DNA from 3 places in the Paenibacillus sp. FSL R7-0331 genome. Region 1 is predicted to be linked to each of the others. Evidence: riboswitches for the same ligand, from Rfam matches in the RefSeq annotation. Region 1 holds a riboswitch; each other region holds the start of a gene.

Region 1 (10,145 bases):
GGTAAAAGAATGGTAGAAGACAGGCGATATAATGAAAAAAGGCGCGGCCTCCGAAAACCCCGGAAACCGCGCCATGATTGGATTCGTAAACATGCTGGTGAAGGGAATTGAACCCCCGGCCTACGCATTACGAGTGCGTTGCTCTACCCCTGAGCTACACCAGCCTGAAGCTTGAGATACCCGTCAGAAACAAAAATATTATACATCTTTTGGTCAAAATCGCCAATACCCTTTTATACTGTTACCCAAGGCTCTACTCTTCCTGCAGCTTGCTCTCGACCGACTGCAGCTTGCTGCGGCTCGTGGAGGGCTTGTCACGGCGGTCGTCGATCTTGAGCGCCGTTGATACGCGCTGTGCTCCGGCATTGAACGGAGACTCATGCAGCGCCTCTACAGCCGCCAAAATCCTGGATACCGGGCCCTCGATAATCGTTCCCATGGAGGTCAGCTCAAACGTAATCCCCTCCACCGTCTGCAGCACACGCTGCATATCAGCTACATAGCTGCTAAGGCTGGTGCTGCCTGTGCCGATCGGAATGACTGTAACTTCGCCGATTGCCATCGTTAGATTCCTCCTGAGATTCATTTCTTAAACCACCTTCATTGTAGCAACTCCGCTCTTCCCCCACAAATTTAGCCACAAAAAATTCATCATTCTTCATCTATATAAGCCCCATACCGTTCACAAGCTTCCTTCTATAAATCTAGTGTCAGAATCACTAAATTTATGGAGTCTTTGTGGCAGCTTTTCGGACAATTTATGAATCCTCTTCCCCTCATATCAGGCTTTGGCTGTGGATTACCTGTGGACTAGTTGTGGATCAGCTGTGAGTAAGCGGGCGGAAGCCGCTCCCCGCGCGGCTTTGTAAAAAATGGTTTACAAACACAATATATTGGGGTATTTTTAATAACATCAACCAAATATAGTGGAAGCAGGTGCTTTACTCTTGTTAAGAGAGTAGGAGCTTAATAGGGAAGCGCGGTGCAAATCCGCAGCGGTCCCGCCACTGTAACCGGATGCCGGCCGGGAGAACACTCCCTGTCAGGCACATCCTTGGCATAGGCCACTGGAGGGCGGACAAGCCCCCGGGAAGGAGCCTCTGGGTGCACCAGGAGCCAGGAGACCTGCCTGTTTCCGGGCACCGTTATGTACCCCTGCGAGGAACAGGAGAGGTGCCCGAATGCGGCCTGCAGCAGCAGAATCAGCCTCCCCTGATAACAGGGACATCAGGCTGCCGATACCTGAGGACGATAGTCCCTATTGCCCTCAGGTATCGGCTTCTGCTTAAGACAAGAGGGTGACCTCATGCCCTTGTCTCTTTACACCCAGACCACTGGCAAATATCCGCTCATCCGGGTATTTACAACGCATCCGGGCATTTTCCGCCTTTAAGGCGGGAGGTGCCTTTTTACTGGGATCAGACAGACAACAACAGATTATGGATGAAATAGATTTAATGGACAACCATACCGAGAGGAGAGAGTTACATATGACGCTGCTGGAGAAACGGTACAATAGCGGACAAGCTGCACAGGAGGTTCTTCTGAATGAATTAATACATTTAGGCCGGGATATTATTGACAGCGCCGATCTGGATATGCTGCGTGAGAACGCCAACCTGAACGGGGAAAGCTTTTCCGGTAAAATGAGTAAATTCGGCAGTGAATATTCCAAGTGGTACGCCCGCAATTTCACTATGCCGCCGCAGCTCGTACAGGCCACTCTTGATAATGTGGTATATGTCCACGATCTGGACCAATACGCTATCGGAACAACCAACTGTATCTTTATTCCGTTCGAACGGCTGCTGCGTGAAGGCTTCAACACCGGCAACGGCAGTGTCCGCCCGCCGAACTCGATTATGACGGCAATGTCGCTGGTGGCGATTATTTTCCAGTCTCAGCAGAACGCCCAGTATGGCGGCGTATCGGCCAACAAGCTTGATTTTGATCTCGCGCCTTATGTGACCAAATCCTTCGCCAAGCTGTTCCGCAAGGGCCTCGGCTACTTTGAAGAGGGCGAAGCAAGTGAAATTGCCGGCGACATCACGATGAGCCGCAGTGATCTGGCTGAGCAGTATCCGCGCTCCTTCCGCTTCGCACAGAAAGAGACTGAGAGCGAAACTCTGCAGGCTGCTGAGAGCATGATTCATAACCTGAATACAATGTCCAGCCGTTCGGGCGGACAGATTCCTTTTACAAGCATTAACTATGGTACCTGCACTTCACCGGAAGGACAGCTGGTTATCAGCTCCCTCCTGACCGCAACGATGAACGGCCTGGGCAGCGGTGAGACGCCGGTATTCCCGATTCAGATTTTCAAATGCAAGCAGGGTGTTAACCAGCAGCAGGGCGATCCGAACTATGAACTGTTCCTGAAGGCGGCTGAATGCTCGGCGCGCAGACTGTATCCGAACTTTGCCAACCTGGATGCGCCGCTCAATCTGCAGTATTATGATCCGTCTGATCCGGATACGGAATTCGCAACAATGGGCTGCCGCACACGTGTGCTCGGCGACCGTTTTGGACGCAATCACTGCTCCGGCAAAGGCAACCTGTCCTTTAACACATTGAACCTGGTCCGTCTCGGGCTTGCCCACGGCACTGTTACAGGACGCCGGCTGGCGGCTGATGAAGAAGGCTTTTACGATGACCTCAACCACTATATGGATATTGCGCTGGAAGGCCTGCTGCACCGTTTCCGTATCCAGGCAGCCCAGAAGGCCAAAGCCTCTGACTTTATGATGCGTGAGGGCGTATGGGAAGGCGGCGAGGCACTCGCTCCCGAGGATATTGTGGGCGATCTGCTCAAGCACGGCAGCCTCTCCCTCGGCTTCATCGGGATGGCAGAATGCATGAAGGCAATGTACGGCAAGCACCACGGCGAGGACATGGAGGTTCACGCCAAAGCAGTGGCCATCGTCCGACACATGCGGGAATACTGCGACCGTAAGAGCGAAGAGCTGGATCTGAATATTACGCTGTTTGCTACACCGGCTGAAGGCCTGTCCGGCAAGTTCACCAAGGTGGACCGCAAGGTACTGGGCTCGATTCCGGGCGTAACAGACCGTGAGTATTATACGAACTCGTTCCACATCCCTGTATATCATGAGCTTGGCGCAGCCCAGAAGATCAGTCTGGAAGCCCCGTTCCATGAATACTGCAACGCCGGCGCAATCTCCTATGTAGAGCTGAACGGTAATGCGCGGAGCAATCCGGCGGCTTTTGTAAAAATCATTAAGTACGCGCTCGAGCAGCAGATCAGCTATTTCAGCATCAACCACCCGATTGACCGTTGCTCCGGCTGCGGCTATGAAGGGGTTATCGGCACGAACTGCCCTTCCTGCGACGCCCATGAGCATGACGTGCATATCCGCCGGCTGCGCCGGGTAACCGGATATCTGACCGGCGACTACCAGACCCGCTTCAATGCCGCCAAGCAGGCTGAAGTGAGAGACCGCATCAAGCACCTATGAATATCTGCGGTTACTATCCGGAGTCTATAAATGAAGGGGAAGGCATGCGGGCGGTTATCTTTATAAGCGGCTGCCGCCACCGCTGTCCCGGCTGCTTCAATCCAAAGACCTGGAACTTCAATTTCGGCGAGCCCTTCACGCTGGAGCGGCAACGCGAGATTATTGCCGAAATGGCTGCCAATCCGCTGCTGGACGGGCTGACGCTGGCAGGCGGCGATCCTTTTTTCTCGGCGGATGAGGCCTGCGGCTTCCTCCATGAGCTTCGTGCCGTGCTGCCGGACTTCCCGGTATGGGTTTATACCGGCTACACGTACGAAGAGCTGACCGCTGTGCCGGGCTCACCGGAATGGAACCTGCTGGCCATGTGCCAGGTGGTAATTGACGGCCGGTTCGTTGAAGAGCTCAAGGACACCACGCTTCCCTACCGGGGCAGCAGCAACCAGCGGATTATTGATATACCGGCCAGTCTGACCGGCAGCGGGGTTGTCGATTGGCAGCCGGCGGTGCTTTGATCTATTGTTGTTAGCAGAGCCATCAGGGATTGCAGGCTATAGGTGATAGGTAATCGGTTACAGGTTGTGAACATTCTGCCGGAACGGGTAGACCTGGTTAAGGAATTAAGAGATTAGGTTGATTTTCTCCATTTAAATCAATCATTTTATATAATTTACTAGGATTAGTTGGAAAAACTCCATCTATTTCGGATCAAATCTCCTATTGGTGGCAAATACGCTACATTTAAGTGGAGTTTTTCCCACTAACCTTTCAATCCTGCGGTTGGCCCAAGAATTAAATGGAGAAATTCCACTTAGGTTGATCGGCGCATCCAAATTCACCGCCTGGAAAAGCCGTATTCACCTCTCTCGGCTCTGTCCCGCACTACATATATTTAAGCCCCGTACCACCGGATCTCCGGCAGCACGGGGCTTTTATGATTGTTGAGCTATCTCCTGCCAGCTAAGCGTAAGGGTTACTCTGCAGCTTTACGCGCAGCCTTCGCCGCAGTCTCTTCCGCCAGCTCCTCCAGCACGCTGTTCAGGCGCAGCTTAAGCTCGTCAGCCAGCTCGACAACTCCCTGGTCGTTGCGCACGGCCTGGGAATCGACGGCATACACGCCGCCCAGAATATGCCGTGCACCCAGCACAGACAGTACAGGCTTCAGCGAATAGTCGATCGCCAGCAGATGCGCCAGGCTGCCGCCCATGAAGAGCGGCAGCACGATTTTGCCGGCAAGGCCCTTTTGCGGAACCAGATCAAGGAAGGTTTTCAGCACGCCTGTATAGGAAGCTTTATATACCGGACTTACAACAATTACGGCATCAGCCTCTGCTACGAGCCCGTTAGCTTTTACAATAGCTTCGCTCTCGAACTTGGTATGAATCAGGTCCTCTGCCGGAAGCTCGGCTACATTAATCCGTTCTACTTCAAAACCGCGCCCGTGCAGGTCCGCCTCTGCGTATTCGATAACCGCGTTAATCCGCGATACCAGGGATGGCGTTCCGTTAATTACAACTATTTTGGCCACATTTACACCTCTTCCGCTATTGTTAATTAAGAGAATATGCCGCTCAGCGCGGTCTAAAATACTTTAAATTATAAATAATCCTATCAAAAAGGACGGAATATTGTCAAACCTCAAAATATGCGTTGATAAGCCCGTTTTTCATTCCATTGCTTGCGCATGCCGGCTTGTTGGGATATAATGAGCGGCAAACCTATATTGCAACCCTGCCAATGACCGGCATCCAACCGTGAGGCGTCTGCGACCGGAGCATTTTCCTTGTTCCCTAAGTTCACCGGGTTTCGCCCGTTACCGCGAAGACCAAAGAGGACCGAACCTCCTGCAAGCCTGTATTTCTGCAAGTTCGGTCAACCTGGGTGGCACCGCGAGCTGACGCTCCTCGTCCCATGGATGAGGGCGTTTTTTGCATTTTTTTAAGACAAAAGGAGCGAATGCGGTATGCTGGACATGAACTGGATCAAGGAAAATCAAGAGCTTGTGAGAAATACGGCACTGTGGAAAAGAGTCGATTTCCCACTGGATGAGCTGCTGGAATGGGACGGCAAACGGCGGGTGCTGCGCCGCGATACCGAGCAGCATCGTGCGGAACGCAACACGCTGACCAAGGAGATCGAACAGCTGCTGCGCCAGGGTGATCCTGTCGCCGGTGAGCAGGCCAAGGAGCAGGTACGGGCGCTTAATGCCTTGCTCGGCACGCTGGAGGCCGATCTGGCAGAGGCCGAGCGCCGCTGCGGTGAACTGCAGCTGCTCGTCCCCAATCCCGTATCGGCCGACACGCCAATTGGTAAGGACGACAGCGAGAATGTTGAGCTCCAGCGCAGCGGAACGCTGCCGGAGTTCGGCTTCGCCCCGCGCGATCATGTGGAGCTTGGCGAGCTGCACGGCATCCTCGACATCCCGCGCGGCGTCAAAGCCGGCGGCCCGCGCAGCTATGTACTGAAGGGCGCGGGGCTCGATCTCCATCTCGCCGTACAGCGGCTGGCACTGGATGTACTGGGGCAGCGCGGCTTCATGGCGATGGATGTGCCGGTACTTGTCCGTCCGGAGGCGCTGGAGCGGACGGGGTTTTTCCCCGGCGGACGGGATCAGACCTACGAGCTGAACGGGGAAAACCGCTGGCTCGCCGGCACTTCGGAGGTATCGCTGGTCTCGCTGTACAGCGATGAGATCGTGGAGCTGGACGAACCCCTGCGGCTGGCCGGAATGTCGGCCTGCTTCCGCCGCGAGGTCGGCTCGGCGGGACGCGATGTGCGCGGCCTGTACCGGGTGCACCAGTTCTCGAAGATTGAGCAGGTTGTATTCTGCCGCAATAACCCGGAAGACTCGGAGCAGATGCTGCAGGAGATTCTGGCCAATGCAGAGCATATCCTGCAGCTGCTGGAGCTGCCTTACCGCATCGTTGCGGTCTGCAGCGGCGACATGTCGCTGAAGACGCATAAGCAATATGATGTGGAGACCTGGATGCCCAGCCGGGATGCCTTCGGCGAGACCCACTCAGCCTCGAACCTGCATGAATTCCAGGCCCGGCGCTCGAACATCCGCTACCGTGACGAGCACGGCCGGCTGCAATACTGCCATACGCTGAACAATACCGCAGTGGCCACGCCGCGGATACTTATACCGCTGCTGGAGAACCACCAGCAGGAGGACGGGTCGGTCTATATTCCGGTGGCGCTGCGGAAGTATATGAACGGGCTGGAACGGCTGGAAGTACGGCAGGCATAAAGTCGTTCACGGCAAACTTAATGAGCTGCTTATAGCCTTACCCTTTATAGCCTTCTATTTATAGCCTTCTAATAGAAGCATTCGCATAACACATTTACTTCGGTTGCCTCGATGAAAAGCAGCAGAGAACGTTCACCGTGACGTTTCCCTGCTGCTTTTCTGCTTCCCGCTTTTTTCTCCTTTTAACTGCCCCCTCTTCACTTTTACATATATTTCACGCACAGCTAACATTAGTTTTACATAATCTTTGATTTTATTTACAGCAGGCTAGGAACCTGCTTGATTGTTTATGGATTATCACTAGATTTCCCTGTGTTTTTGTGCGTATTGTATAAACTTTCCGCCTTTTAATTTTATTTAATATAAAATTAATATATATTCATGTGAGACAACCTTTCATTTTACAAATGGATGTTACACTTACTAGGTTGTAAATCATAGTTTGAGAGGAAGTGGGTTTAGAATAATGGTTATTTCTCACAGGATGCAGAAATGGCTGTCCGCAGGACTGGCAATGCTGATGATGATCGGTATCGTAGTGCCTGCCGGACAAGTTGCACAGGCAGCAACAGATAACAGTAATATTGTAATCTCACAGGTTTATGGCGGCGGAGGCAACAGCGGCGCAGAACTCAAGAATGATTTTATTGAATTATATAATCCTACTGACAAGGCAGTGAGCCTTGACGGATGGAAGGTGAGGTATGCCAGTGCCGGTGCAAGCGGCGATCTTGCTACAACGAAAAACATCACCGAATTGCAGGGAACGATTCCAGCTAACGGGTACTTCCTGATTCAACAGGCAGCAGGTGCCGGCGGCACCAAGGAACTGCCGGCTCCGGATGCAACAGGAAACATAGCAATGGGAGCAGCCGGCGGTAAGGTTGATCTAGTAAACAACGCAGAAGTAAGCGTTGATATGGTAGGTGCGGGAGCTGCTACTGCATATGAAGGCAGTGGTCCTACCGGCGTAATCAGTGCTACGCTGGCAGCTATCCGTAAAGCTGCCGAAGGCGCTCCGGCTGACAGCCGCGGCCTAGACACAGACAACAATGCTAACGACTTCGTAGTTCAAACCCCAGACCCGCGCAACAGCAGCTACGGTATTAAGCAGGCTGTTGAGGCTGTAACCGCTGCACCGGCATCGGGTGCGTGGCCGCAGGGTACAGCAATTACCCTTAATACAGCTACAGTAGGCGCATCAGTCTATGCCGCAGTTTACATAGACGGCGCTTCAGCCGCATACACGCCGTACAGCGGACCTATCCAGCTGAACGCGCCGACGACAATTAAGGCGTATGCCTCTGTCGCGGATAATGTGTACAGCACGGTGTCGACTTTTGACTATTCTATCCTGACAAAACAGAATGTCTCCGCAGTAAGACCTGCTGAAAAAGGCGATAATGTATGGACTGAAGGCGTTGTAACACGCATCGACGGTGCGAAAACGTTCATTCAGGATGACACGGCAGCTATCGTGCTTTACGGGTTCCCGGCATTTGCACAGGTCGGTGACCGTGTAGAGGTTCAAGGAGCCATGGATATTTACAGCAATCTGCAGGAGCTCAAGCCGGTTACCGGCCTCACTTATAAGGTGACTGCTGAGAACGCAGGCGTTCCGGCTCCCAAGGTGATTACTGCTGCCGATCTTTCAACAGCTAACGGTGAAGCTCATGAAGCACAGCTTGTTACGCTCAAGGATGTAACCATCGACAGCAAAGACGGAAGTACTGTCATTGCCAGCCAAGGCAATCAGACATTCACTATCTACTCCGGACTTTCCCAGCTTGCTGTGGGTAAACACTTCGATCAGATTACAGGTGTAATTGAGCAGTACAATACAACCTATCAGTTCATTCCGCTTGGTGCAGAAAGCCTGGTAGAGGAGCTGTTCTCCGTCATTGCCAGCCCGGGTGCGGGTCCGATCATTATCGGCGGACAAGTAACGCTCTCCAGCCCTACTGCCGGAGCAACAGTACACTATACCATTGACGGTGCAACGCCGACGGCGGCAAGCACACTCTATACAGCACCTGTCACCGTCGACAAAGACATTGTAATTAAGGCTGTTGCTGTACTGAACGGCCAGACCAGCAAAGTATACACCTTTGAATACAAAGCTGCAGGACAGCCGCGTATCCATGACATTCAGGGCGAATCCCATACCTCCAGCTTTGCCGGACAGACGGTTACGGATGTAGAGGGTATCGTTACAGAGCTTGGATATACATTTGCAAACGGCAATTATAAGGGCTTTTTCATCCAGGACCCTAAACCTGATGATAACATCAATACCTCGGAAGGGATTTTCGTATACAGCACTAATGCCAGCCTGAAGCCTGCAATCGGCGATCATGTGGCAGTTACAGGGCTTGTCTCCGAATATAACGAAGGAAGCAGCAGCAACCTGACTTCCACCCAGATTACACTCAGCTCCATCACAACGATTGCCAAGGACGTAGAACTGCCGGCACCAGTCGTACTGGGCAAAGGCGGACGGGTTATTCCGGACTCCATCATCGACAATGACGGACTGACTGTATTCCAGCCTTCTGAAGATGCTGCAGATTTCTACGAATCACTTGAAGGCATGCGGGTTACCCTGCCAAGCCCGACTATTATCAGTCCTTACTGGACAAGCGGCGGCGGTAATTCAATGCTGTACAACATTCCTGTAAGAGTAGAGAACACAACGCAGGATGTAGTTACACCTGCCGGAGGACTTGTCCTGAAGGGATCAGACAACCTTAATCCCCAGCGCCTCCTGATTGCTTATGGCGATCCTGGACAGCAAGTTGGTACAGGTGACAAGTTTAACGGTAATGTTACAGGTGTTATCGGCTACAACAACGGCAATTACAAGGTTATTCCAGACAACGGAAGCCTGCCGGGCATTACGCCTAGCACATTCAAGCAAGAAACCTCAACGATCACTGTGAATGCGGACAAATTGCTGATTGCTTCTTACAACATCGAGAACTACTATCCGGGTGTAGGAGCAGCAAAGATTCAGAAGCTGGCCGATTCCATCACTACGAATTTGAAAAAACCGGATATCATCGGCGTTGTTGAAATGCAGGACAGCGACGGGGAAGGCAATAACGGTATTGTGGAGGCCAGTGCCGCCGAGCTGATTCAGGCTATTCAGGCAGCTGGAGGCCCGCTGTACACTTATGTTGATATTGCTCCGGTAAATAACGCGGACGGCGGAGCGCCGGGCGGAAATATCCGTGTCGGCTTCCTCTATAATACAGCAAGAGTACAACTGTCAGACAGTATTAACAGTCAAAAAGGCTCTGCTACCCAGGCTGTCAGCTACGACGCAGCTGCGGATGAGCTGAGCTACAATCCAGGCAGAATCGACCCTACTAACACTGCTTTTGCCAGCTCGCGCAAACCGCTTGCGGCCCAGTTTGAATTTA
Region 2 (10,145 bases), 520 kb from region 1:
TCGAGTATACGCAGGAGCACCGCCATGAGGAGAAATACTTCTTCGGCGACAGCGGCTCCGAATTTCTTCGCTACGCGCTGAACGCTGACGGAACGACCCGGATTTACCGGCTGGGCGTTGTCCACGAGCAGCGAAGAAGCGGCGTGGAGAAGCTCAACCTGATGGGCGGCTTCCATCTGGAGGACCTGCTCTATTACCGCAACGGCAAGGTTTACTATGAAACCTATGTCCAGAACGGCTATAAGCTGCACGGCGTGGATGAGGAGCAGCTGCCTGATCTTAGATGAGTAACGAGGCCGGCAGGCTTCTGAGTTGCTGTTACGCTGCGGAGCTGCTGCGCCAGGGGCATGGTGTTGAGGTACTAAGCATGCTGAATTATTAAGGACGTTAAAAGCTAAGGTGCTGAAATGCCCTTGATTCCAGCAATCCTCCAGCAGTTATCAGCAACGGAGCTTATCCGCCGCCTATTTCGCCAGGGAACACACGACCGAGAGGATAACAGGCTGGCTGTGCTCCGGCAACAGTATAGATATAATAAAAGTTTGTTCCTGAAAGGATGAGATGGATGCAGCGGAAAATCAATCTGCTCTTATTATGTTTCAGTCTGCTTGGCGGCGGCATAGCTTTTGTGCTGGGGGAGCTCCTGCTGGGCAGCAGGCCGTATGACCTGCCGTCCATATTAATTGTCGGGATCTATTTTGCCATAGTAGCGCTTGGCATCGGACTGGGGGCACTGCTGGCGGAGATGATCTCCCCGCGGCTGAACGGTTTATCGTGGAAGCAGCGCTATCTGGGGCTGTCATGGAAGCTGCTGCCGCTGACGGTGGTTATACTGTTCGGAGTCGGCACACTGATGGAATTTGTGTACGAGCTGAATTTCGGCGGCATCCGAACGGTCAAGAACGTCGTCATGGTCATCGACGACTCCGGCAGTATGCAGCAGAGCGATCCCGGCAACAGCCGGTACACCGCAGCGCAGGAACTGGTGCAGCAGATGGATACAGATAATCAGGTTGCTGTCGTTACCTTCAGCCAGGATGCTGCAGTCGTTCAGCCGCTGATCTCACTGCGGAGTACGGAGAACCGCGAGAAGGTATCGGAGGTGATCGGCAGTCTGCAGACGACGGAGGGCGGCACGAATATCAGCGGAGCACTCACCGAAGCTATGAACGTAATTAACACAGACGCTACCAGCCGCGGAGCTATGGTCATCATGCTGTCAGACGGCTTCAGCCAATTCAATACTGCTACAGAATTGAATGAGTATACAAGCCGCGGCATCGCCGTGAATACTATCGGGCTTGCGCTGGATGATCCGTCAGGCGCCACATTGCTGCGGGATATTGCCGCTGCGACAGGAGGGCAATATTACGATGTTACTGACGCCGGAAGTCTGGGCGGAGTGTTCCAGCAGATTTATGACCGGCTGGGTGACCGTACCCTGCTTACAGAGCGCAGCGATGCTACGGCAGACAGCCCTTATTATGCAGTTGTACGGATTCTCGCGCTGATGCTGGTCGGCACTGCGCTTGGGATTGGACTGGGTATTATTTTTGATAACAGGCATTTAGCCAAAAGCTTCGGTATCGGCGGCTGGACAGCCGGCCTGTGCGCCGGTTTGATTCTCGAATTCGGGCTTAGCGGCCAGTCCTTTGGTGATACGCTGGTTAGACTCACCGCTGTACTGGTGCTGGCGGCGATCATTGCACTCTTCACCTATGTGGTGCCGGTCGGCGAAGGAAGGCTGTCCCGCCGGGGAAGAAGAGATGCGGCGGCAGCACCGGGTTCCGAAGGGTTCCATTCGCCGCGCAGAAACAGGAACAGCAAGGGCTTTTAAGTCCCGGCAGCAAGGTTACAGGCTGTAGGAATTGTGAAATGTGAAAGGAGCATACAGTCATGAGGTACGCCGAGGTAACGACCCCCGCACAGGCTGTTACGGAAGTGACGGCCCGGGTGGAGGACCGGTTGTGTACGCTGAGATGGCGCTGGCCGGACGGCGTGCAGGCGGTTTGTATCCACAAAGGAGCGGCGGAGGGGCCGGAACGCGAAGCGCTTCCGCCTTCCGGCATGAAGCTGTACACACGTGAGGAATATAAAGCGAATAACGGATACCGTGACCGGATGGATGATATCGGACTTGTATCCTATACCATCTATGCCCGGATCGAAGACAGCGGTGAGACGCTGCTTCTTAAGCAGACAGAAGGCGCTAACCAGATTACAGTAAGTGCAGGCAAGGCCAGAATTTATTATTCCGTCAGCCAGAAGAAACCGATATTCGGCAAGCAAAAAACAGTACATATGACGATTACCGCCGAAGTGCCGGTACCGAAGGATGTACTCTGCTATGTCAAAAAAAGAGGCGGGTATCCGGCCTCCCGCGAGGACGGCGTGCTGTTTCCGTTCGTGCAGGATTTTGCCGCCGGGCGAAACACGCTGCCGCCGATCGAGATTGGCAAAGAGGACTTCGTGCGGATCTTTTTCACCGATGGGCGTAAATACGGACAATATTATGAGCTGGTACCGGAATAAGTGTATTCTGTGCAGCTAAAAGTCAGGTTTTTTCACTTGGACAAGCTTTAGTTGCACTTTATACAGCTATATCAGGAGAAATCTCCGGAATGGGGCTAAAATACCAGATATAAGTGTACAAAGTGCAGCTAAAAGAAAAAAAGCCGTGCTGGAAGGTAATATAGATGCACAAAGTGCAGTTAAGGCACGGCGTAGCTTAGAGCGCACACTTTTTAGCCAAAGCCAGTGACCAACAGGCAAGTAACGCTCAGACAACGACAAAACGTTGGGAGGACAACAAATGTCTTTTTTCAGCCGCTTTATGAAGAAAAACCAGCCGCAGCCGCGGCCGCTCTTTTATGATATTGTGTGCCCTTACTGCTTCACGAAGTTCCAGCCGGAGGAAGTCGTTTTCCGGGCTATGCACAGCCGTGAGGATGATGAGAATTACGCGCTGGGCGAGGATGATGCCTTGAATAAGTACCGCGAGCGCTTCGGGCTCGATACGGTGGATGATATGGAAGCGATTTTGAATCCGGCTGATATTCCTGAGGAATACCACCACTATACGGATCATGTGCTGACCGGGCTCACCGACCGCTACGGGGTGCTGACGCGCAGACGGCTCTGTCCGGCCTGCCATAATGAGCTGCCAGTAACCGCAGGCAAGGTACCGAGCAACATCATTTCGATTATCGGCGCTTCCCAGGTCGGGAAGTCGGTGTATATGACCTCGCTGATCCATACGCTGCAGCATACGACGGCAGGGCATTTTGATGCCGCCTGCATGCCGCTGAATGCCGAGATCAGCCGCAAGTTCCGGACGCTGTACGAAGAGCCTCTGTTTGAGCGAGGTGATCTGCTGGCCTCGACCCAGAAGGAAAAAATGCAGGAGCCGTTCATCTTCCAGTTCGTCTTCAAGGACGAGAGCAAGCCGCCGCTGACGCTGGTGTTCTTCGATGTGGCCGGTGAAGGTATGGTTGACCAGGATTATCTCGGGCTGCACGGCCAGCATATCAAAAACTCTGCGGGCATCCTGTTCATGGTCGATCCGCTGCAGATCCGTTCCATCCGCGAAAAAATCCGTATCAACTACGGCGATAAGCCGGGTGAATGGGTGTCGCAGTATGATGAGCCGCGCGATGTGGTGCTGACGATGTTCGGCGATTTTATCGCCTATCAGGAGAAGAGCAAAACCGATATTCCGACAGCGGTTGTTCTCGCCAAAAGCGATATGCTGCATTCGCTCAAGGATGAGGACGGCGATTATATCAAGGCGAACAGCAACGTGTTCAATAACTACGTGCACCGTAAAACGCTGAATCTGGACGAGTATCATAATATCGACGGAGAAATCCGCCGGTTTATCGAGAAGGTGGACCGTCCGTTCAAGGATACGATGGATGTGTATTTTGCCAATACCGGATATTTCGCCGTTTCTGCGCTGGGCAGCAATCCGGTCAATCAGAAAATCGAAGGTGTGGTCAGCCCGATCCGTGTGGACGAGCCGTTTATCTGGCTGCTGCATAAGCTGAAGTATATTGAGGGGAGCGACGGGCCGTGAACAGATTCTCAGGGTCCGGGATCACCCAGCAGATGTACACCCGCGAGCGGCGCGGGGTTTACCGGTCAACCGAGGGCTTCGATACCGTAGCGAAATCGGACAGTCTTGATAATAATTTTGTCAAAAAAATTCTCCACCCCTTCTGCGTCTACGATGCTCCGGCTGAGCTCACAGCACGCGGCGAGAAAAGTGAGGAGATGTATCCTGCTGCGCTGCATCTGTTCCATACGGAGACCAACGATACGGTGATCGGGCAGAGCCGCTATCTGGCGGCTGATTTTACGGGACAGCGGAGCGCTTTTTTCGCCCATAACTTTATTGTGCCGCCGATCCGCTCGGAAGAGATTGTGGAGCATTACGGGGACTGGCTGCATGCGGACTTTGCCGCTGAATATGACGGTGAGCCGGGCGGTACGCTGCCGGAGCTGACCGGTATTCCTGTGCGTGAGCGTACAAGCCGGCCTGAGCCGCTGGAGGTGCTGCGTGCACTCGGTTTTAGCGAAGAGCTGTTCAAAGCGCTGCTGCAGGCAGTTATGCTCTCCGTAGCCGGGAAGAAAAAAATCTATATTGCACTCGATGTGCCGGTCATAGAAATTTCGCGGCGCGCTGCGGAACTGACAGAAGTGCTGTTTCGGGCCCTGCCGTTTGATTTCCGCCGCCGTCTGGGTGTCATTACCTATGCAAATGAGCCGCAGAGCCGCAAATACATTCATCTGACCTTTGTAGAAAAGGGCGCACTGCGTCCCGGTGACCGGAGCATCGAGAAGGATTATGTCTTTGATCTTTCATCCGGCCGTATTCTCAATGCGGACTTTACGGGGACGCGCCAGCCGTTTGCCGGGCTTGCCTGGACAACCCTCAGCCGCGGGGGCAGCATGGAGGACTTCGGCCGGTTCGCCGATTCGCTGCTGCTGGGCGAGGCTGCTGAGCGGAAGCTTCAGCTTGCGCTTTATAATGAGCTGGCGGTTTTTTATGAGATTGAACAGGGGAATGAGCAGCTGTACACGGAGAACAAGTCTGCTGTGCTCGGCGGGCTGTTATCCTACCTGAAGCCAGAGGGCGCACTGGAGTCACGGATCAGGCTGAATGATCTGTTTCTGGAGCGGTTCGACCGTGAGTATGATGCCGTCCGGCAGCGCATTATTCCAGAGCCTGAGGTGTTGGAGCAGTTTAAGGCGTATTTTGTGCTGGAGGGCCATAATTACCGGGGCAAAATTGTCGATTACTTCATCAACGCCATGCTCAACTGTCCTGCCGCCGGACGGGAGGATGTGCTGGCAGCGGCATACGGCATCATTGAGAGTGACGGGGAGCTGAGTGCAGCCTTCTTCAAAAAAGTGCTGGTTCAGCCGGTGTTCCGCAAAGCCTTGCTGGAGCCGTACATCGACTCCAGGCTTGCTGCTGCCGCTGATATGAGAGAGATCATGCGCTTTGTGTTCCACTGGGGGCGCTTTTTGCCTGAGGTGCTGCAGCAGGCCTTTGTCCGGGATATGGTGAAGGAGTATCTGCTGGAGAAGCTGGCCGGGGACAAGAACCCGGTGGCTGCTGTGGCTGCTGCCCATGATTTTGTTGAGCAGGCGGAAAAAGAGCGGCGCAGAGGCAGCGGCCTCTATCCGGAGGCAATGTCGCTGCTGCTGGAGCTGGCGACAGCCGCCGACCGCTTTTTGCTGAGCAGGGTAGATCTGGACGGGCTGACGATGGAGCAGCTGCTGGATATTTCGTTCCTGCGTTACCGGGATACGGAAGACTGGCAGCCGCCGCTGGATGCAATCAGCAGACGCAAGGCCAATGCCCTTCGTGCCGCCTACCGCTGGTTCGGTGAGGAGAAGCCGGATGAGGAGGTTTTTGCCGGACTTGCCCCGCGTGAGCTGGACGATGTGCAGCTGCTCGGGCGCCGCTGGCTGAAGGAGGCAAGCAGCGCCGAGCCGTTTGACCGGCTGCCGCTTGCGTTCTATCACAGCAGTGAGCGCGCGGACGGACCGCTGGATTATGATGCACTGCTGGAGCTGGTTGTGCGTAAGGCGGCCGGTGACAAAGAGACGGTGTACCGTTTCTTTGACTGGTCGCAGGGCAGCTGGCTGTTCACGGTCTCGAATAAGAAGCTGTGGCCGGGCTATAAGCGGGCTGTACTGAGATATTTCATGAATCAAGACCGTGAAGCGTTCAAGAGCCGTGAATTCCGCAAAAGCTATGCGGCTGCAGCCGGACCGGCGCTGCAAAATGTTTATAATGAAGCCCGCAGCAAGCTGGCTTCACCGCTGGCGCGGTGGGTCAGCCGCAGCCGATTTCAACTCCTGATCAGCGGCTCCGTCCTGGGGCTTGTGATCATCGCAGTGATTATCGCGGTCAGCCTGCTGCGGCCGGACCCGGCACAGCCGGAGACAGGGGCAGGGACAGGCGGCGATTCGGCGGTTACCGTTGCGCTCGGCAGCGGTGCTGCAGGCGGTACACGGCTGGTGTTCACCTTTGAAGATACTGAGACATGCTCCGCCTTTAACCCTTCGGAGATTGAACTCATGTCCGGCGACAAGGTGACGGACACCTACGGTGTTATCGCGACGACAGGAAGTTGCCTGGTGTCGGCGCCGGGACCGGATGAAGGCGTTGCTGGTAATGCCGGATCTGGAGTGGATGAAGGCGCAGCTGGTAATGCCGGATCTGGACCGGATGAACGTGCGGCTGGTAATGCCGGATCTGGAGTGGATGAAGGCGCGGCTGGTAATGCCGGGTCTGGAGTGGATGAAGGTGCGGCTGGTAATGCCGGGTCTGGAGTGGATGAAGGCGAAGCTGGTAATGCCGGGTCTGGAGTGGATGAAGGCGCGGCTGGTAATGCCGGGTCTGGAGCGGATGAAGGTGCGGCTGGTAATGCCGGATCTGGAGTGGTTGAAGGCGCGGCTGGTAATGCCAGTACCGGGACAGGAGACGGCGGCGAGTCCGTCTCTTCCCCGGTGTCATCCGGCCAGCCGGGCGCTGCGTACTACCGTGTCACCGTTGACCTGGAGCCGGGTGCAGTGCTTGCCGCCGGCAGCATGATCAAAGCCGGTGATTACAAGCTGATTGTTCAGCCTGACCCGGCGGCGGGAGCATCCTCCACGCCGGCAGCGGAGCCTTCCGCTACAGCGGGGGCAACGCCTGATGCTTCGGCTGGTGCCGGTACTACTGGCAACAACGCTGGCGGCAACAATGCATCCGGTGGAGCTGACACAGATGCAGCCGGCTCTGACGATGCTAATGCAGAGAGTACTGCGGGTGCGCAGTAACGCCTGTTTGTCCCTGACCAACTAGTGTCACCAACTAATATAATCCTGAACAGTACAAGTGACCGATAACGGCACGGGTACGTTCAGGATTTTTTTCTGCCAATGGTGGGCGGTGGAATACTAATATATAGGGTGCTGTCGCAGTGAAAGAGTATTTTATCCCAATCCTCCGTATTCTCAACGCGCATAAATTCGATTTTGATCAGTACAACTATCGGCAGAGGGGCGGGCAGGAATGTTCAGGTGCGGTCAGGTTTTTTTCTGCGGAATGCTGAAGAGGTGGTTGTAGTTAAGTGGATTTTAGACAACTAATCTTTGCAGAAATAAGCGATGAACCGGTTTATGTGGAAATTCTCCATCTAATTCAGCCGATCACTCGAAATAAGCAGAAAACTAGAGGATTAAGTAACTATTTTCCACCTATTTACACTAAAATCGGGATTCCGGCAGAATTAAATTACTTTTTTCCAACTAATTTCAGGTGTGTTTGTTGTCGGAGTAAAGAGGGGCTGTAGGCATCAGGACAGTGGTAGTTTGCACGGCAGGTCGTCCGAGTAATTAGCGTGGTGGTGGAGTGGTGAAGAGGGAAGTGGGAAGTGGGAAGTGGTGGAGTACTGGAGCAGTGGAGTAGTGGACTTGGAATAGGAGTGGGGTAGGATTAGGTAGGAGTAGGAGTAGGAGTAGGAGTAGGAGTAGGAGTAGGAGTAGGAGGAAGAGGAAGAGGAAGAGGAAGAGGAAGAGGAAGAGGAAGAGGAAGAGGGTATAGCTAGTCGGAGAGAAAGGGAGGGCTGCATGGCAGGGGGCGGGTAATTATTGTATGGGAAAGGGCTGAGAAGGAAGTCTGCGCGGGCATGCTCTCCCTGACACATATTTGCCGGGTAGAAGCAATTCTGCTGCTGACGCCTGTTCACCTGCCGCCCTACTGACATAGAGTGGAATGAGATTGTTACAGCTTTTCTATGGACATACAGGGGAATACTAGCTATGATTATGAATATTAAAATTTAATAAGCTAGTGAAAAGGGTGCGTGTTCTACCTTGATAGAACCGCTTAATAGGGAAGGCCGGTGCGAATCCGGCGCGGTCCCGCCACTGTAAATGCAGAGTGACCCCTGCTGATGTGCCACTGTCCGGATGTTTAGAAGGGCGGGAAGGCAAGGGGGAACGATGAAGCACAAGCCAGGAGACCTGCCTTTTTCACAGACGTTTCACTTCTTCGTGGGGTAAGAATGCGGAACACTTGCAGATGGACTGCGGCTTAAGGCGATAGTGTGCTTTGCACAAGTTGTGCTTGCTTATGGCCGGGCTTGTGATGAGCAGGCTTAGCTTACAGCCGTCCTGCCGTTAATTTGTATTCTTCCCGGCCGCCCTTAATCAGGGCGGTTTTTATGTTGGGCTAGGGGCAATTGAAGGATCATTCTATTAATTAATAGGAAAGAGGGTAAAGATGAAAAAGAATTATTCTGCCAAGTTCCTGAGACTCGGCCTGGCTTTATTGCTGATTATCTCCATTATAGGGGGAGCTGTTGTCCCGTCCGGCCAAAGCTATGCTGCAGCGGATGCTTCAGCGGTTCAAGGAGCGGAAAGTGTAACGGAGGCTGTGTATACAGCGGATGATGCTTCCCCGGGACTGCTTAGTACGCTGGTAGCAGCGGACAATGGCCAGGTTACTGTAAAAGAGGCTACCTACAAGACTGCTGAGTATGTTTTGAACAGCGGCGTAACGTCAGATTGGCAGGCAATCGGGCTTGCCCAGGCCGGCTATGATGTGCCTGACAGCTATGTGCAGACCCTTGTGCAAAAGGTTAGCGCAGCCGGCGGCAGCTTTGCCAGCGTGACGGATTATGCTCGGATTGTGCTTGCGGTGAAGGCAGTTGGTGCGGATCCGGAGAATTACGCCGGCAGCGGCTCCTCGGCGGGCTACAATCTGATTGAGAAGATCTATAACAATGATAAGATCAGCGGACAGACGCTCAATGCCCCGGTATATGCGCTGCTTGCGCTGGATTCCGGTGATTATACCCTGCCGAGTGATGCCAAATGGAGCAAAGCGGCGCTGTTAAGCGAGATTTTGTCCAAGCAGAAGGCAGACGGCGGCTTTACCCTGTCATCAGGTGCCAGTGACCCGGATATGACGGCGATGGCTTTGACGGCGCTGGCTGCGCACCGGAATGAGCCGGCAGTAGCAACTGCCGGACAGAAGGCGGTAGCCTGGTTATCCGCTGCGCAGGACAGTAAAGGCGGATACGGCGATAACAGCGAGAGTGCCGCCCAGGTTATTATCGGCCTGACCTCCTTCGGCATAGACCCGGCAGGACCGGATTTTACCAAGACAGACGGAGACCTGATCGGAAGACTGCTGAGCTTCTTCAAAGCCGGCGGCGGCTTTGCCCATAATGAGAGCGGAAGCGTCAATGCCTACGCAACTGAACAAGGGCTGCAGGCACTTGTTGCCTACAACCTGTTCAGCGGCGGTAATAACGGGAAGCTGTATGACTTTACGAAGCCGGCAGCGCAGAATCCGCTGGTGTATGTACCGCTCGTAATTGAAGGGCCGCAGGGTACGCTGGGACAAGGCAGTGCTTATGCAGGCAATGCCCTTGAAGCGCTGGAGAAGGTCGCAGCACTGAACGGTCTGGCGCTTACGAACCCTTCCGGCAGTTATGTTACGGCAATCGGGAATGTGACTGCGGGACTGTTCGGCGGCTATGACGGCTGGAGCTATGCGGTAGTCCGCGGCGGAGAGTGGCTGTATCCCGAAGTAGGCATGAAGGACTTCAGCCTTAAGAGCTCTGACCGCGTTGTCGTAT
Region 3 (10,145 bases), 1.7 Mb from region 1:
TGGATTCGCTGACTCTGCATTACTACACCATTCCCACAGGTGAGTGGAATAATAAGGGTGCAGCTACCGGCTTTGAAGCCAAGGAGTGGTTCTCCACACTGGAAGCAGCGCTGCGCATGGATGAGCTGGTTACCCGCCACAGTGTCATTATGGATAAATACGATCCGGAGAAGCGTGTCGGCCTGATCGTTGATGAGTGGGGTACCTGGTATGATGTAGAGCCGGGAACGAATCCGGGCTTCCTGTATCAGCAGAACTCGGTCCGTGATGCGCTGGTTGCCGGACTGACGCTGAATATTTTCCACAAGCACAGTGACCGGGTACGGATGGCGAACATCGCCCAGACGATCAACGTGCTGCAGGCTGTCATTCTTACCGAAGGCGAGAAAATGGTTCTGACCCCTACGTATCATGTGTTCAACATGTACAAGGTGCATCAGGATGCACAGCTGCTGGATCTGGCAGTGGAGAGCGGTACTTACAGCTTCGAAGGCCGTGAAATTCCTGAGGTATCGGCTTCTGCTTCCATTGATGCGGAGGGCGTCATTCATGTCAGCCTCTGCAACCTGAACCACGCTGCAGCAGCTAAGCTGCCGCTGGAGCTGCGCGGACTGGCCGGTGATAACATTGAGGTTACAGGCACTACGCTGGCTGCGGCAGCAATCGATGCCCACAATACCTTTGCTGAACCGGAAGCCGTGGCTCCGCAGCCATTTACTTCTTTCCAGCTGGACAAGGGTATTCTCAGCCTGGAGCTTCCTCCAATGTCGGTTACGGTGCTGGCTATCAAGCAGAAGGCTTAAGGCGGGGATTCAGTTATGAGTACTGCTTCCGCCTGCAAGGGCTGCCGGGATGAATACAAGGTGACGGAGGCGCAGATCGCCCGGATTCTGGCTTCCTCCATGTTTAATCCGGACAATACTGCTCCGGAGGAGATATATGCTGCCCGTTATGCCCTCTGCTCGGCATGCCCCAAGCTGCAGGACGGCGTTACCTGCACAGCCTGCGGCTGCATCATTCCGGTAGTCGCGCGGCTCAAAGCGCGCGGCTGCCCGTTGCCGGGAGGCGGGCTATGGCAGCCAATGCCTGCGGAGGAATAAGCCATCCGGGCAGGCCAGGGTAATCATTGAAACAAGCGGGCCGGCAACCTGCATTATACACACAAAAGCGGCAGTCATGGATTGGGAAACCTCCATAACTGCCGCTTTTGTGTGTGCTGCCGGTCCGGGTGCCGATGGACAGCAACGGTTAGCCCTGTTACTCCGCCTGCTCCGCCGGAGCGGTACCGTCTGTATAGAACAGCTCGACGACCAGATCATCGTTGTAATTACCAAAGCCTTTGCCGAACAGGGTGAGTCCGCCGATGTGCTCGGCGTTCTCCTCGACGGAGAGCCGGAAGGTCCATTGCTTGTCACGGATGCCGACCTGGTCCAGTGTGACGTCGGAGAGCTTCAGGCCGTCCATGAACGTTCCCTTCGGCGTGATGCGCAGCTGCTTCAGCAGCCCGTACTGGTTGGTCAGTGCCGGCCACCAGGCAGGAGTATACTTGCCGCGGCTGTCACCGTAATCACCGGGGCTTGTCCAGAACCCGAGCACCTTGCCGTTCAGGGTAAAGGTAATATCCGACGGCCAGTTGTTATTGATCGACGGCGCTTCGGAGGCAATCTCCATTGTAATGATAAGCTCATCCGGCTGCTGGCTGGATAAGAGGAAATTAGGGATTTTGTATTCGACAAAGCCCTTGCCGAACCAGAGGATACCGGCGTTCATCCGCTCCATATCCCAGAAATAGCGGGGGTCGTCGAAGCTGCCGATTACCTGGGCAGTAGTGGCTAGCCCGCAGGTCGGCTCAATCTGGAAGTCTGAGTAATGCCCGACAGGAATTTCTTTGCGGTGGGCCTTGCGCTCTGCTTTATCCGGTGCCGGAAAAGTGATTTCTGCCCGCTCTGCGGCCAGCGAGCAAATCTTCTGCAGTCCGCTTTTGCCTGGAGCCATATGGGTGCTGATCAGTCCGGCGGCCTCCAGCTTGCGCACATGCATGGTCATAATGGCACTGCTGAGCTTAACCGCTCCGGCCAGCTCCTTGACATTCATCGGCTGAACCGCCAGCAGCCGCAGCATATGCAGCCTTACGGAGCTGGATAAAGCTTCATAGACCGGCAGAGATTCTTCAGTAAGATCTAGTTTCATAATGAACCTCCGATACATATTAATTAATTAATAATTATATTAGTTAAAAGGAATTAATACAAGCGAAATCCCGGAAAGCGGAAGCTTCACTTTTATCACAGACAAGTTGGGCTGAGGCTTAATATAATGTACACGACTATATAAGAAGCGAACAAGGTGCCCTTGCAGCAGCAAGGGGTAACAGGGAATCGGGTGCAACTCCCGAGCGGTCCCGCCACTGTAAGAAAGAGTCATGCTCCAGTATGTCACTCGGATCTTCTCCGGGGAAGACGGAGCAGGGCGTTAGTATTTCGAGCCAGGAGACCTACCTTGCAAGCGCACACCACGACTCTACGCGGATAGGAGCGGTGTACGAATAGGTTCATGTAATTGAAGGCACAAGCTGCCGCTGAGTTTTCGGGGAACGTTCCGGCGATGCAGCAGTCAGACCGGCCTCCTTTGCATGCCTGATGACGTACATATCACTCCCGCCCCATGAAGGGCGGGAGTTTTTTGGCTTTCTGCTGCACCAATCATGAATGCTTAGGAGGAAAAGAAATGAAGAAACGCGGAGCTTGGGGTTTTGCGGCACTGGTTGCCGGCTTTACGGTCTTTTTTCTGCTGAATGAACCGGGAACGGCTGCAGCGATGCATATTATGGAAGGATTTTTGCCGGTCGGCTGGGCGATTTTCTGGTGGGCGGCATTTATCCCGTTCTTTATTCTGGGCATTGTCAAATTGAAAAGTATGACCAGGGACAATCCTGAGCTGAAGCTGCTGCTCGGTTTGTCCGGAGCTTTTACCTTCGTACTGTCAGCGCTCAAAATGCCTTCCGTCACCGGAAGCAGCTCCCATCCGACAGGAACCGGGCTGGGTGCAATTATACTGGGGCCGCTGCCGATGAGTGTGGTCGGCTCGGTAGTGCTGCTGTTCCAGGCGCTGCTGCTGGCGCACGGCGGGATAACGACCCTTGGGGCAAATGCTTTTTCAATGGCGGTAGCCGGACCGTTTGCCGGGTATGCGGTGTACAGGCTGATTATGAAATCCGGTGACCGTGAAAAGCTGGCTGTATTCTGTGCCGCAGCGGTAGCGGATCTGATGACCTATATGGTGACTTCATTTCAGCTGGCTGTTGCTTTTCCATCGGCGGACGGCGGTGTGCTGGGTTCACTTGTGAAATTCGGCGGGATTTTTGCCGTTACCCAGATTCCGCTTGCGGTAAGTGAAGGACTGCTGACAGTGCTGCTGTGGAACTGGCTGAAGTCCTATAGTCCGAATGAGCTGTCACTGCTCAAGCGGCAAGCCAAGGGGGGAAGCCTGTAATGAAAGCTATGTGGAAAAATGGTCTGATGCTGCTCGCAGTCGTGCTGCTGGTAGTGCTGCCGCTGCTGTTTGTTAACGGGGAGTTCGGCGGAGCCGATGATGCTGCGGAAGGTGTAATCACCGAGATAGATCCCGCGTATGAGCCCTGGTTCAAGCCGCTGACCGAGCTGCCCGGTGAAACGGAAAGCATGCTGTTTGCGCTGCAGGCAGCGATTGGAGCCGGAGTGATCGGATATACCATCGGGCTGCTGCGGGGCAAGCAGGATAAGCAGAAGCTGAATGATCAGAAGAATTGATGTCTTATCCGGCAGCAATGCGCTGCGTGCAATATCCCCCATGTGGAAAAGCCTGTTTGCCGCAGTGATGTTCATCCTGTCCTATGCGCTGCATCCGGTGCTCCAGGCTGTCATTGCCGTCTGGATGATGGTATGGTGTACAGCTTATGCCAGAATTCCGCTGCGTGCTTACGGGCTGTTGTCCGGCACGGCGCTGCTGTTCTATGTTCTGGGCATGCCTGCGCTGCTGCTGGAGCTCGGTCATCCTGCCGCCGCAGGTGCGGGGATATATGAGCTTCCGGCTCTGCCCCTGTATGTTACGGCCGCAGGCCTGGAGCGTGCAGGGTTTCTGCTGGTAAGGGTGACGGCTTGCCTTAGCTGTTTCCTGTTCATCATTTTAACAATACCCTTCAGTGAGCTGCTGCAGGTGCTCCGCAGGCTGCGGATGCCGCAAATTGTGCTGGAGCTGATGCTGATTATGTACCGGTTTCTGTTTATACTCAGCGATACCGCACATGGCATGCTGCTGGCCCGGAGGCTGCGCGGCGGGAAAAGGGGCTTCAGGGATAAGCTGGGTGAGACGGCAGCGATGGCAGGCGTACTGTTTGCCGGAACCATGCACCGCTACCACGGGCTGTCGCAGGGGCTGATGACCCGCGGATACACAGGGGATATTGTTCTGCCGCCTTATCAGCCGCGGCCGGTTCCGCGCAGATACACGATCCAGGCTTATGCGGGGATCGTCCTGCTGCTGCTTGCGCAGTGGTGGATCGTCAGGTATTAAGGGTAATTCGGCCGGTTTAACCCGGAAATAAGGAGAATAGATCCGACATGGAGTACAGTCTGGCCTTTGACGGAGTTGTGTTCCGGTATCCGGACACGTTGGAGCCGGCGCTGCAGGGACTGAGCTGTGCGGTGCCGAAGGGCAGCCGGACAGCAGTGCTGGGGCACAACGGCTCGGGCAAATCGACTCTGCTGCTGCAGGCTGTCGGCGTTCTGCGCCCGCAGCAGGGCAGCATTATGGTATCGGGCAGACAGCTCGGGTATAACCGGAAAGAGCTGGCGGACCTGCGGCGCAGGGCCGGCCTTGTGTTCCAGGACCCGGAGCAGCAGCTGATTCTGAGTACGCCGCAGGACGATATTTCCTTCGGTCTGCGCGGAAACGGAATGGAAGAGCCAGAGATCCTGCGGCGCTGCGGCAAGGTGCTTGAACTGCTGAATCTGGGGGAGATCAAAGACAAGCCGGTTCATCAGCTTAGCCTGGGCCAGAAAAAGCGCACGGCGCTTGCGGGTGTGCTGGCAATGGAGCCGGAGCTGATCCTGCTAGATGAGCCGACGTCCTACCTGGACCCGCAGTCTGAAGCGCAGCTGCTCTCGGGGCTGGAGAGCATTCATGCAGCCGGGGCAACAATTGTAATGGCGACGCATGATATGAACCTGGCTTACCGCTGGGCTGACTGGATCATTGTACTGGACCGGGGCAGCTGCCGGGCGGCAGGAACACCGGAGGAGATCTTTGCCGGCCATACTGTTCTGCGGGATGCCGGCCTGGGTCTGCCGCTGCTGGCAGAGCTGTGGTACAGCCTGCCCGGACAGCTGACAATGGGGCAGCAGGCCCCGAGGAACGCCGCTGATTTCAAGACTGCGCTGGCCCGGCTGCTTGGCAGCTGAACGCAGCGCGGCATCACTAATACATTTTAGAACGGGGAGATTGGGATGGAGAAACAAGGGAAACTGCTGATTATCGGCTTCGGCCCCGGTGCCCTGGAGCAGATTACCGGGCGAGCCCTGGCTGCGATCGAAGAGAGTGAGGCTGTAATCGGCTACAACACTTATGTGGAGCTGATCAAGCCGCTGCTCACTCATCAGGAGATTGTCGGCACCGGAATGACTGAGGAGGTCAGCCGTGCGCAGGAGGCGGTGCGCCGGGCAGAAGCGGGCCAGACCATTGCCGTAATCTCCAGCGGGGACGCCGGAGTATATGGAATGGCCGGACTTGTCTTTGAGGTGTTGATCGAGCACGGCTGGAATCGTCATAGCGGTGTGGAAGTCGAGGTGATTCCTGGAATATCGGCAATTCAGTCCTGTGCTTCACTGCTGGGCGCGCCGGTGATGCACGACTCCTGCACCATCAGCCTTAGTGACCATCTGACGCCATGGGACAGCATTGCTGCACGTGTTGAAGCGGCAGCAGCGGCAGATTTCGTTATCGCCTTCTACAATCCGCGCAGCGGCCGGCGGACGCAGCAGATTGAGGAAGCACGCGGCATTTTGCTCCGATACCGCGATCCTTCCACTCCAGTCGGTATCGTCAAGAATGCCTACCGGGACCGTCAGCAAATCATTGTAACAACGCTGCAGGCGATGCCTATGGAGGAAATCGGTATGCTCTCAACGGTTATTATCGGCAACTCGGCAACTACGGTCTATGACGGTCTGATGGTCACGCCGCGCGGCTATGAACGCAAGTACGATCTTGGTGCGCAGATACAGGCACTGAAGCCGCATGAGCGGCTGCGCACGGCGGCGGAGCCATGGTCACTTGCGGCCGGTTCTAGCGAGAGCCCGAACGGGTGCGGTGGCATAACCGGCAGTAATGTGGACAGCAGCGCGGACAAAAAAACCATACTGCTTGTGGGCCACGGAAGCCGGGTTGAAGCCGGCAATGAGGAATTGCTCGGCTTTACTGCCCGGCTTGCGGCAAGCCGGCCTGAGCTGAACATTGAAACCTGCTTTATTGAGCTGGCATCACCTTCAATAGCCGAAGGCATCGAACGCTGTGTAGCCGGCGGAGCAAAGGCAGTATATGTAGTGCCGATTATTTTATTTGCAGCCGGTCATTCCAAGCTTGACATCCCGATGGCGATCGACCGCGCCAAAAAGAAATATCCGGGAGTGGAATTTGTATACGGACGTCCGGTTGGCGTGCAGGAGCGGGCGGCGGATATTGTGCTGGACCGGATTAAGGAGGCCGTACCGGCAGCCCTGGAGAATAAAGTCCCGGGTGCTCCGGTCCCGGCGGAGGACTCTGTCGTGCTTATGATGGGCCGCGGGGGGAGTGACCCTGATGCCAACAGTGATTTCTATAAGCTGTGCAGGCTGCTGTGGGAAAAGACGGCATATAAAAGTGTGGAAAGCTGCTTCATCGCTATTACCAGGCCTTCGCTGGATGAAGGGCTGGAGCGTTGCCTGGCGCTGGGCGCACGTAAAATCATTGTGCAGCCGTACCTGCTGTTCACAGGCGTGCTGATGCAGCAGTTTACAGATCGCGTCACTGCCTTTGCCGCAGCCCATCCTGAAATAGAGGTAGAGCTGGGCGGTTATATCGGCACTCATCCGCTGCTGGCAGAAATGCTGAACGGCCGGATTGATGAGGTGCTGAACGGCCGGAGCTTTGCCAATTGCGATAACTGCAGATACCGCGACGAAGCTGCGGAGCATCACCATCACCACCATCACGGTGAGGATGGGCACGGTCATCACCACGGAGAAGAAGGGCATAGCCATCACGGGCATTCGCACGGCCATCACCACGGTGAAGCCGGACACAATCATCACGGTCATCACCACGGCCACCAACATGGCAATGTGTCTGCTCAGCGAAGCACGGACAACTTGGAGCACGCTGAAACTGCAGCGGCAGAAACAGCTGCAGCAGGCAGCCCGAAGGAGCTGTAGCTGCGGTGATTCTGATGCTGTGCGGTACGGGCGATGCACGGGAGCTGGCGGTGCTGCTGGCGGGCCGGGGGCTTCCGCTGACGGCTTCGGTGGTGACGGAGAGCGCAGCGGAGCGGCTTACCGCAGCCGGAATCAGCACCATAACCGGGCGGCTGGACCGGGAGGGAATGGGCTTGCTTTTGCAGGACCGGGGCTATCGTGCGGTAGTGGATGCCAGTCATCCTTTTGCGCTTGAAGCCCATGCCAATGCAATGCAGGCTGCGGCGGCGCTTGGGCTGCCGTATTTCCGCTATGAGCGTCCGGGACTTTCCTTTGCCGCTCATCCGCGGCTTGTCATTGTGCATTCCTATGAGGAGGCGGCGCTTGCAGCGAAGAAGATTAAAGGCTCTGTTATGCTGACAACCGGAGGCAAGACACTGGAGATTTTTGCAGGACAGCTGCTGGGTGATCCTGAGATCCGCCTGACGGTCAGGCTGCTGCCCTGCCTGGACAATATGGAGAAATGCCTAAGTCTGGGGATTGAGCAGCGTAATGTTATCGCTATGCAGGGGCCTTTTTCACGGGAGATGAACGAGGCGTTGTTCCGGCAATACGGCACACAGGTGATGATTACCAAGGAGAGCGGAGCTGAGGGCTCAGTGGAAGAAAAGCTGCGGGCTGCGCTGGATATGGGGCTATATGTCATTCTTATTGTGCGGCCCAAGCTTGATTTTACCGGTAACGGGGGAGTCTATCACTCCTTTGCAGGGCTTGCAGAGGCGGTGGAGGCTGCTCTGGCAGTGGATGATGGCGGATGCGCCGTCAGGCAGTCAATTAAAGGGAGGGTTAACGGTGGATTTCGGAACAGAGTTTAAGCCGCAGACGGTACAGCCGCAGGAGATTGAAGGCCTTAGCTTTCAGATGATTACAGAGGAGCTGGGCAGCCATGACTTCACTGCAGAGCAATATCCGGTGGTGCAGCGGATTATCCATGCTTCGGCTGATTTTGAGCTGGGGCGCAGCCTGGTGTTCCATCCGCAGGCTGTTGAGGCGGGGATTAAGGCGATTCTAGACGGAATGCCGGTTATCGCTGATGTGCGGATGGTGGAGGCAGGAATTGCTAAAGAGCGGCTTCATCGTTACGGCGGAGAGGTCCGTGTCCATATCTCCGATCCGGATGTGGTTGAGGCAGCAGGGGCGCTGGGGCTTACCCGGGCGATTATGGCGACACGCAAAGCCTGTGCGGAAGCTCCGGGCGGAATTTACGTCATCGGCAATGCACCTACTGCGCTGCTGGAGCTGATCCGTCTGATCAAAGCAGGCGAGGCTAAGCCGGGACTTGTGATCGGCATGCCGGTTGGTTTCGTATCTGCCGCTGAATCCAAGGACGAGCTGCGCAAGCTGGATATTCCTTATATTACGAATATCGGTCGTAAAGGCGGCAGCACTATCGTGGTAGCAGCGGTCAATGCGCTAAGCCTGCTGGCAGTGCGCCGGGCAGCTGAGACGGATGCCTCCCTTAAGCGGCGATGACCGCGAGCAAGGAAGCTGCCGGGAGCCAGGGTCCGCTGCGCCGGGGATACACCACCGGCGCCTGCGCGGCAGCCGCAGCCAAGGGAGCAGCGCACCTGCTTATCACAGGCGAGGAGCTGGCAAGTGTGGAGCTTCTGCTGCCGGCCGGCTTCAGCCACAGCTTTGAGCTGACCGGCTGGCAGCGCAGCGAAGGCGCGGACGGCACAGCAGTCTGCGCCACAATAAAGGACGCCGGAGACGATCCTGACGCGACGCACCGGGCCAGAATTGAAGCAGCGGTCAGCTGGCTTGACCAGCCCGGTGTGGAGATTGACGGCGGGCTCGGCGTCGGCCGGGTAACGAAGCCGGGGCTGCCTGTCCCGGTAGGCGAAGCCGCAATCAACCCGGTACCGCGGAAGATGATCCGCGAAGCGGTCTCGGAGTTGCTTGAGGAGCACGGCGCGGCGCGCGGGCTGCGGGTAGTCATCAGCGTGCCGGAAGGCGAGGCTATAGCGATGAAGACGCTCAATCCGCGCCTGGGCATCCTCGGCGGCATTTCCATCCTGGGTACACGTGGCGTGGTAACCCCGTTCTCGACCGAGGCTTATCAGGCCAGCATCGTCCAGGCAATTTCGGTCGCCGCTGCTGCCGGGAACCGCCAGCTGGTCCTGACCACCGGCGGCAGCAGCGAAAAGTTCGCGATAGCGATGTTCCCGGAGCTGCCGGAGGAAGCTTTTATCCAGATGGGGGAGTATGTAGGCTTCTCGCTCGGCCATGCGAAGGCTTACGGCTTTCAAAAGGTGACCCTTGTGGGCATGGCCGGCAAATATTCCAAGGTTGCACAGGGTGCAATGCTGATTCACTCCAAAAATGCACCGGTGGATTTCGCTTTCCTTTCAGCCGTTGCGCTTGAAGCGGGAGCGGATGAGCAGACAGTTCAGGAGATTGCCGGTGCGAATACCGCTTCACAGGTGGTGGATTTGATGACGGAAGCGGGAAATGAAACGTTTTTTGAGCTGCTGTGCCGTTACGGCTGTCTGCAATGCCTCAAGCAGGTGGATGGGGGCATGACGGCCGAAATGGTACTGATTACGATGAAGGGCCGGAGGCTGGGAAGGGCGGAAATCCGTGGATAATGTTATCTGCGTCATAGGTATCGGGGAAGACGGCGCCGGGGGACTGACAACACAGAGTCTGCGCATCATCGAG

What was found. A riboswitch is a leader RNA that binds a small molecule or an ion and turns the genes downstream of it on or off. The one in region 1 is predicted to bind cobalamin.
Region 2: it holds a riboswitch for cobalamin, as region 1 does, so the genes downstream of both, R70331_RS04215 (S-layer homology domain-containing protein) here and R70331_RS01990 (anaerobic ribonucleoside triphosphate reductase) in region 1, are expected to answer to the same signal.
Region 3: it holds a riboswitch for cobalamin, as region 1 does, so the genes downstream of both, R70331_RS08920 (energy-coupling factor ABC transporter permease) here and R70331_RS01990 (anaerobic ribonucleoside triphosphate reductase) in region 1, are expected to answer to the same signal.

Annotation. Positions count from the first base shown of each region.
Region 1 covers NZ_CP009284.1:453,068-463,212, reverse strand. Annotated here, with positions in the region: tRNA gene R70331_RS02000 (tRNA-Thr) at 93-164, opposite strand; gene R70331_RS01995 (MTH1187 family thiamine-binding protein) at 254-562, opposite strand; cobalamin riboswitch at 918-1,147, shown strand; gene R70331_RS01990 (anaerobic ribonucleoside triphosphate reductase) at 1,491-3,476, shown strand; gene nrdG (anaerobic ribonucleoside-triphosphate reductase activating protein) at 3,473-3,988, shown strand; gene ssuE (NADPH-dependent FMN reductase) at 4,447-5,001, opposite strand; gene serS (serine--tRNA ligase) at 5,437-6,723, shown strand; gene R70331_RS30235 (5'-nucleotidase C-terminal domain-containing protein) at 7,190-10,145, shown strand, end outside.
Region 2 covers NZ_CP009284.1:973,232-983,376, forward strand. Annotated here, with positions in the region: gene R70331_RS04185 (transcription initiation factor TFIID) at 1-287, shown strand, start outside; gene R70331_RS04190 (vWA domain-containing protein) at 566-1,837, shown strand; gene R70331_RS04195 (hypothetical protein) at 1,897-2,532, shown strand; gene R70331_RS04200 (hypothetical protein) at 2,813-4,075, shown strand; gene R70331_RS04205 (GAP1-N2 domain-containing protein) at 4,072-7,335, shown strand; cobalamin riboswitch at 8,341-8,545, shown strand; gene R70331_RS04215 (S-layer homology domain-containing protein) at 8,783-10,145, shown strand, end outside.
Region 3 covers NZ_CP009284.1:2,173,323-2,183,467, forward strand. Annotated here, with positions in the region: gene R70331_RS08905 (alpha-N-arabinofuranosidase) at 1-803, shown strand, start outside; gene R70331_RS08910 (hypothetical protein) at 819-1,100, shown strand; gene R70331_RS08915 (ArsR/SmtB family transcription factor) at 1,258-2,190, opposite strand; cobalamin riboswitch at 2,328-2,516, shown strand; gene R70331_RS08920 (energy-coupling factor ABC transporter permease) at 2,728-3,492, shown strand; gene R70331_RS08925 (energy-coupling factor ABC transporter substrate-binding protein) at 3,492-3,788, shown strand; gene cbiQ (cobalt ECF transporter T component CbiQ) at 3,772-4,551, shown strand; gene R70331_RS08935 (energy-coupling factor ABC transporter ATP-binding protein) at 4,599-5,438, shown strand; gene cobJ (precorrin-3B C(17)-methyltransferase) at 5,484-7,445, shown strand; gene cobK (precorrin-6A reductase) at 7,451-8,299, shown strand; gene R70331_RS08950 (precorrin-8X methylmutase) at 8,277-8,957, shown strand; gene R70331_RS08955 (cobalt-precorrin-5B (C(1))-methyltransferase) at 8,954-10,072, shown strand; gene R70331_RS08960 (bifunctional cobalt-precorrin-7 (C(5))-methyltransferase/cobalt-precorrin-6B (C(15))-methyltransferase) at 10,065-10,145, shown strand, end outside.